DNA from 2 places in the Paenisporosarcina sp. genome. Region 2 is predicted to be linked to the other one. Evidence: riboswitches for the same ligand, from Rfam matches in the RefSeq annotation. Region 2 holds a riboswitch; the other holds the start of a gene.
The links. Region 2 has a riboswitch for cobalamin ahead of AC3EA5_RS11605 (ribonucleoside-diphosphate reductase subunit alpha). Riboswitches for the same ligand answer to the same signal wherever they lie in the genome.
Positions count from the first base shown of each region.

Region 1: another riboswitch for cobalamin. It lies ahead of AC3EA5_RS12095 (ABC transporter substrate-binding protein); the one in region 2 lies ahead of AC3EA5_RS11605 (ribonucleoside-diphosphate reductase subunit alpha).

Region 1 is NZ_JBYNRN010000033.1:138,987-142,181, reverse strand. Features, by position in the region: gene AC3EA5_RS12105 (adenosylcobinamide amidohydrolase) at 1-56, opposite strand, end outside; gene AC3EA5_RS12100 (FecCD family ABC transporter permease) at 58-1,053, opposite strand; gene AC3EA5_RS12095 (ABC transporter substrate-binding protein) at 1,046-2,017, opposite strand; cobalamin riboswitch at 2,160-2,348, opposite strand; gene argS (arginine--tRNA ligase) at 2,802-3,195, opposite strand, start outside.
Region 2 is NZ_JBYNRN010000033.1:30,421-33,615, reverse strand. Features, by position in the region: gene AC3EA5_RS11605 (ribonucleoside-diphosphate reductase subunit alpha) at 1-1,709, opposite strand, end outside; cobalamin riboswitch at 1,973-2,150, opposite strand; gene AC3EA5_RS11600 (undecaprenyl-diphosphate phosphatase) at 2,350-3,177, opposite strand; gene AC3EA5_RS11595 (DedA family protein) at 3,187-3,195, opposite strand, start outside.

The DNA.
Region 1 (3,195 bases), 110 kb from region 2:
TTCTTAACAACGGGTGCGCCTTGATAACCGCCAGATATTTGGTCGACCTGTAACAAATTACGCACCTCCCGTTCGTCGTTGTTTGAAGAAAATAAAGGCAAACACTGGTGCGCCTAGAAATGCTGTGATGACTCCAATTGGAAGTTCTGTTGGTGCAATGATTGTGCGTGAAAGCAAATCACACAGAACTAACAATGATGCCCCGTTTAAAAATGATAATGGGAGTAATTGACGATGGTCTGCACCTGAAACAAGTCGAATCATATGTGGGACTACTAATCCGATGAAGCCAATTGTTCCTGATACTGCGACTGCTGCTCCCGTTAAAATCGAGCCACCAGCTAAGATCATCATTTTACGATTTTTGACGTTGACTCCTAGATGTTTCGCACGTTCTTCACCGAAGATTAATGCATTTAACTCTCTTCTGTTTAGCCAAAGTAATAGCGTTCCTATAACGATAAATGGCAACGCCATATTCACGTAATCCCACCCACGCATTGAAACACTGCCTAAAATCCAGCCAATGATTTGTCTAAGTTCTTCGCCAGTTAAGGCAATCATTAACGAAATGATAGACCCTAAGAATGAACTAAAAATGATTCCGGTTAAAATGATCGTTTCCATTTTCATGGAGCGGTCGACAAGCTTCGCAAACCCAATGACCGCTAACATGGTAATAAAAGCACCTGCCATGCTGAAAACGGGAAGTGTAAAGATGCCCAAGAACGGAATGGATATGCCAAAAAACAAAGTGATTACTGCGCCAACTGATGCACCGGATGACACACCTAATGTGTACGGATCCGCTAGTGGATTTTTAAGCAAACCTTGGAACGCCGCACCCGCAATTGCGAGTGAAGCTCCTACTAACCCGGCTAAAACAACACGCGGCATACGAATGTTCCAAAGTATATTAGATAATGCAGGGTCCGCTTGTCGATTCCAGAGAGTTGATACTGGAATCGACACGGTTCCGATGGTCACACCAGCAATCACAGCCGCGATCAATACGCAGATGGAAACTGCATAAGCGATTCCGGTTTTATTCATTAAAAGCCTCAGGATACACATTCTTCGCTACTAGCTCTAAGCCTTCTGCAAGGCGGGGTCCCATGCGTCCTGTCAAATCCGCATCCATGTCATGAACTGCTTTGTTTTTCACAGCCGTTACATCTGAGAAGCCATTTCGGTTTAACACAAGATTTACCGCGTCAGGTGTGTAATTTCCATAAGTTGTGAGAATGACATCTGGGTTTCGTTTGACAATTTCTTCTGGATCAATTTTAATCCAACCGTCTAGATCAGCTACTAGATTTTCTGCATTAATCATGCCTAACATTTCGTTCATGATTGTGTTTCCAGCTGGTGTGTAAATTTCAGGTTCTGGTGACACTTCCACGAGCACTTTCTTTTTCGTATCGACATCAGCTACTTTGTCTTGTACTTCTTTTATTTTCGCTTTCATGTCTTCTACGATTTTCGTCGCTTCTTCTGACTTGCCTGTTGCTTCACCAATTTCGTGAATGGTTTCGTATGTTGCGTCAAACGTTTCTGCGTTTGTCACTGTGTACACTTGAACACCAGCGTCACGAAGTTGTTGTAACCCTGCATCCCATGTTCCTAATGCTGATTCATGTGCAAGTACTAAGTCTGGATTTAATGAGATGATTTTTTCTACGTTAAATTCCATCCCGCCGATTTTCTCTTTTGAAGCGGCTTCTTCTGGGTAGTTGTCATAATCTGATACGCCCACAATTTCTTCACTTAAGCCTAAAGCGTACAAGATTTCTGTATTGCTTGGAATCATGGATACGATTGCTTTAGGTGCTTCTTCAAGTGTAACTTCATTTCCAGTCACGTCAGTGAGTGTCATTGGGTAAGAAGCGGCTTTTTCTTCTTGAACAGACGTGTTATCCGTTGTGTTTTCTTTCGGTTGAGCGTCATTTTGTCCACATGCGGTTAATAAAGATAGAGCCATTAATGATGTTAGTGCTAATTGCCAAAACTTTTTCATTGTGGTTTCCTCCTAGATGTTTGTGGTTTTTGAAAAACAAAAAATCCTCCGCGCAATGTCGGAGGATGGGAGGTTGAATTAAAGCAAGCACGCTTATGCGTAACTGCTGTCGATTCACACCATTCCTATCCTCGTAGGGTTGCTGAGTGTTAGCACGTAGGCAGGTCTCCTGGCTTGTGGTCAATGGATTGTGCGTCTTCCCAAAGTCGTTCGACTTCAGTGACTTGATGCACGTTCCTCACACATACAGTGGCGGGACCGCGTCGGATTTAAACCGACTTCCCTTTTAACTCTGCGATTTAAGCAGAGCACCTTCGTGTTAAAGCTATGTAATTCATTTTTCATTATACATGATTTGTTGAGCGTGTCGAGAGGGATTTTTTAAGCGGCATGGAGAGTGCAATTAAGATTGGTCTTAGTTATTTTGAGTGGTGGTTTTTTACAGAGTAGTCTTTCACGTTCACTCGGGACCCTTTGACAGAATCGATCAAGCTTTCACTTTCAAGTGAGAGTCTTTCACTTTCATATGAAGACCTTTCACTATATTTCGCTTTCCACGCGCGAAAACCCAGGAGTTTCCAACACCAAAGGCTGCTTTAGCAGCCCTAATTAGCTCTTTTACGCTTCGCTTCTGAGAAGAACTTCTTACTCAGCCTTAGTAACTTGCTCCGTCAATGCGAGATTATGCTATTTCATGCGAAGACCTTTAACTCATATTCATTTACATAATTTTTTCATTAAAAATAGCCACCCCGCTTTTAACGGAATGGCTAAGTTATTTCATTTACATTTTCTCAGGTGCGCTAACGCCAATCAGACGAAGTGCATTGGCAATTGTTGTGCGAACTGCTGTAATAAGTGCGATACGTGCACGTGTCATGTCTTCATTTGAAGGATCCAACACTTTTTCTGCGTTATAGAAGCTATGGAATGTAGCCGCTACTTCTTGAATGTAATTAGCCACGCGGTGTGGTGAGCGATTTTTTGCGGCGTCGGCTACGACTTGTGGGAAGTCTCCTACTTTCTTCAGTACATCAATTTCTTTTTCAGCTTGCAATAAATTCAAGTTCTCAGTCGAAGCTGTAAAGCCTTGTTCCTCAGCTTGTCGTAAAATTGAACTAATACGAGCATGAGCATATTGTGCATAGTAAACCGGGTTTTCGTTCGATTGAGAAACA
Region 2 (3,195 bases):
GATCCTTTTTCTTGTGCCAATTTCATGGAAGCTTGAATGGTTAAATAAGCAATTTCTTCATAAAGGACATCTGCTAACTTAACTGCTTCTTCCGACTCCCAACGAATACTGTTAAGTGCTAGTAAATGATGCCAGCCGAATGTCCCTAACCCTATTCCACGATAACGGGCATTTGTTCGCTCTGCTTGAGGTACAGGTATCATGTTTAAATCAATGACATTATCGAGCATACGAACTTGGATTTCGATTAATCTTTCTAACACATTGTCTGGGACAGCCTTACCTAGATTAATAGATGACAAATTACACACCACAAAATCTCCAGGTTTTTTTCTCGTTACAATCACGTCATCTTCAATCGAAATGGATTCAAATACTGTGGCACTCATATTTTGCATAATTTCTGTACATAAGTTACTGCTGTAAATCATTCCTTGATGTTTGTTTGTATTACTTCGATTCACTTCATCTCTGTAAAACATAAACGGCACGCCTGTTTCAAGTTGGCTTTTCATTATTCGCTTCATCAAGTCGATTGCAGGAACGACTTCACGAGAAAGTCTTGTATCCCTTACACATTCTTCATATTTCTTTCTAAATGTTCCCGCCCCTTTTGTTTCATCAAAATAATCTTCAAGAGAATACCCTTTAAGCGTTCGAATTTCATGCGGGTCAAATAAAACCCAATCTTCTCGAGCTTCTACTTTTTCCATAAAAATATCCGGTAAACAAACGCCTGTGAAAATATCATGTGCTCGCATCCGCTCGTCCCCATTGTTCAATTTCAAATCCAGAAACGGCAGGATGTCTTTATGCCAAATATCTAAATATACAGCCATTGCTCCTTGGCGTTGACCTAGCTGATCGACACTTACCGCTGTATTATTAAGTTGCTTAATCCATGGTAATACACCACTTGATGCCCCGATAAATCCACGAATGGATGAGCCCCTGCTTCTTACCTTCCCCATATAAATCCCGATTCCCCCTCCAAATTTTGAAAGAGTCGCCACATCTGTATTGGAATCGTAAATTCCTTGAAGGCTATCATCCACTGTGTCAATAAAACAACTGGATAGTTGTCCATGTGGTTTTCCTGCATTTGAAAGTGTAGGTGTTGCAACAGTCATATATAAGTTACTCATTGCCCAGTAAGCTTCCTTTACCTTTCCAACCCGGTCCTTTTTCTCGGTACGCATTAAAGTCATTGCAATGATCATCCACCGTTCTTGAGGTAGTTCCGCAGGTGAATGATCAAAATTTCTTGCTACATATCGGTCCATTAACGTTTTCAAACCGATGTATGTAAAGAGCTTATCCCTTTCTGCATTAAGACAAATGCCCAGTTCAACAATCTCTTTATTCGAATATGCCTGTAATAATCTTTCATCATATAAACCCTTGTGTGTTAAAAGATTGACGTGCTCATAGAATTGGTTGTAGACGTTCTGCATATCTAAATTTCGCATTTTACCAATCACTTCATATGTGTGGTGCAAATATATTCGCGAAGCAACAAATGTCCAAAACGGCTCTACTTCATCCATTAAACTAAGGGCTTCGAGAACCATTGCCTTTGCCCACTCTCCATCTGTTCCCGTGGGGTTCTTTTTTTCCCATTTCGCATGTGCACGCTCAAGTGGAAGTAATTTTTCAAATCCATACTCCTCATGTAACTGTTCGAATACCTTTTCTTTTACCGAAAATATTTTTTGCAAAAGAACCAAACTCCTCTCACTAAACCCTTAAACACAATAGTAGTAAACGCAGCTTGATTCAAAATGGTGTAAGCTGTGTCTTTTATTAAACTGAAATCCGGAAATCAGTATTAAAAAAGCGATAGCTCAGCCTCTTCGGCTGAGCTATCGCTCAAAATTAAGTAAATGGAATTGAGTCAAAAAAGGTTGAATAAGGTAATGGAATCTGCCTTATAACCAGGCTCGCTTCCACTCCTCAACCCCCGAAGAAAGTGTTGCTTATCCGAAAAAAGGCAGGTCTCCTGGCTCGTGCATCTTCCTCCTGTTACCCTTCCCGTGAATTTTCACAGTGGTTGTGTAACATTTGTCCGCACTTACAGTTGCGGGGACAGCTTCGGCATTGACCGAATTCCCTTTTAAACCATACATGGTACCTTTTTTCGTTTGCATACTATATATTGTGTGTGTTTGTGAATTAAATCTAACATATTGTGTTTATTTCGTAAATAGGCAATTTATCAATTAACCGGAACGGTATTTAATTCAGTTAGAAAATACGTACGATCTCCCTAAGGAGGCAAATTTTTATGGTGTTATATAAACTGCCATTCTATTTTCTACAGTAAAAGACGACCATTTCGGTCGTCTTTTTTTACATGATAATAATGATAAATAGGATAGCTGCTAACACCAAACGATAAATCGCGAATGGAGTTAATTTCACACGCTCGATTAGCTTCAAGAAGAACTTAATTGAAATGAGTGCGAACACAAAAGCACTAATGAATCCAACAATGTAAAAAGATAAGTCATCTGGATTAACATGCTCCCAGTTTTTAAATAAGGATACGAAGCTTGCGCCAAACATGATCGGAACTGCCATAATGAACGTGAAGTCAGCGGCTGTTCTATGACTTAATCCGAACAAGACACCACCAGAAATCGTGGCACCAGAACGTGAAAAGCCTGGCCATAACGATAGACATTGAACAAGTCCAACAGAAAAAGCTTGTTTATATGTTATCTGATCTAATGTTTTTGTTTTAGGATCTTTTGGTCCATACTTATCCGCAAAAATCATTAAAATGGCACCAATAACTAAGCCAACTAGTACTGTTTCTACTGAAAATAAATGTTCATCAATAAAATCTTCAAATAATAACCCAAACACACCTGCAGGAATCAACCCTACTAAAACGTGAGTAAGCTTTAATTGTGAACCTGGTGCTACATCTTTCATTTTATAAAGACCAACTAAACTGAATAAACGCTTCCAAAAGACAACAACTACAGCCATAATCGATCCAAGTTGAATCACAATTTTGAATGTATTCGCTGAATATTTCCCTAGGAATTCAGACGTTTGCAACCACATATCATCCACAATAATTAAATGTCCTGTAGAAGATACGGGTGCAAACTCGGTCATTCCTTCAACAAAACCTAATATTAACGCTTTTAGTAATTCTAATAATTCCATAATATCTCCTTATGCTCT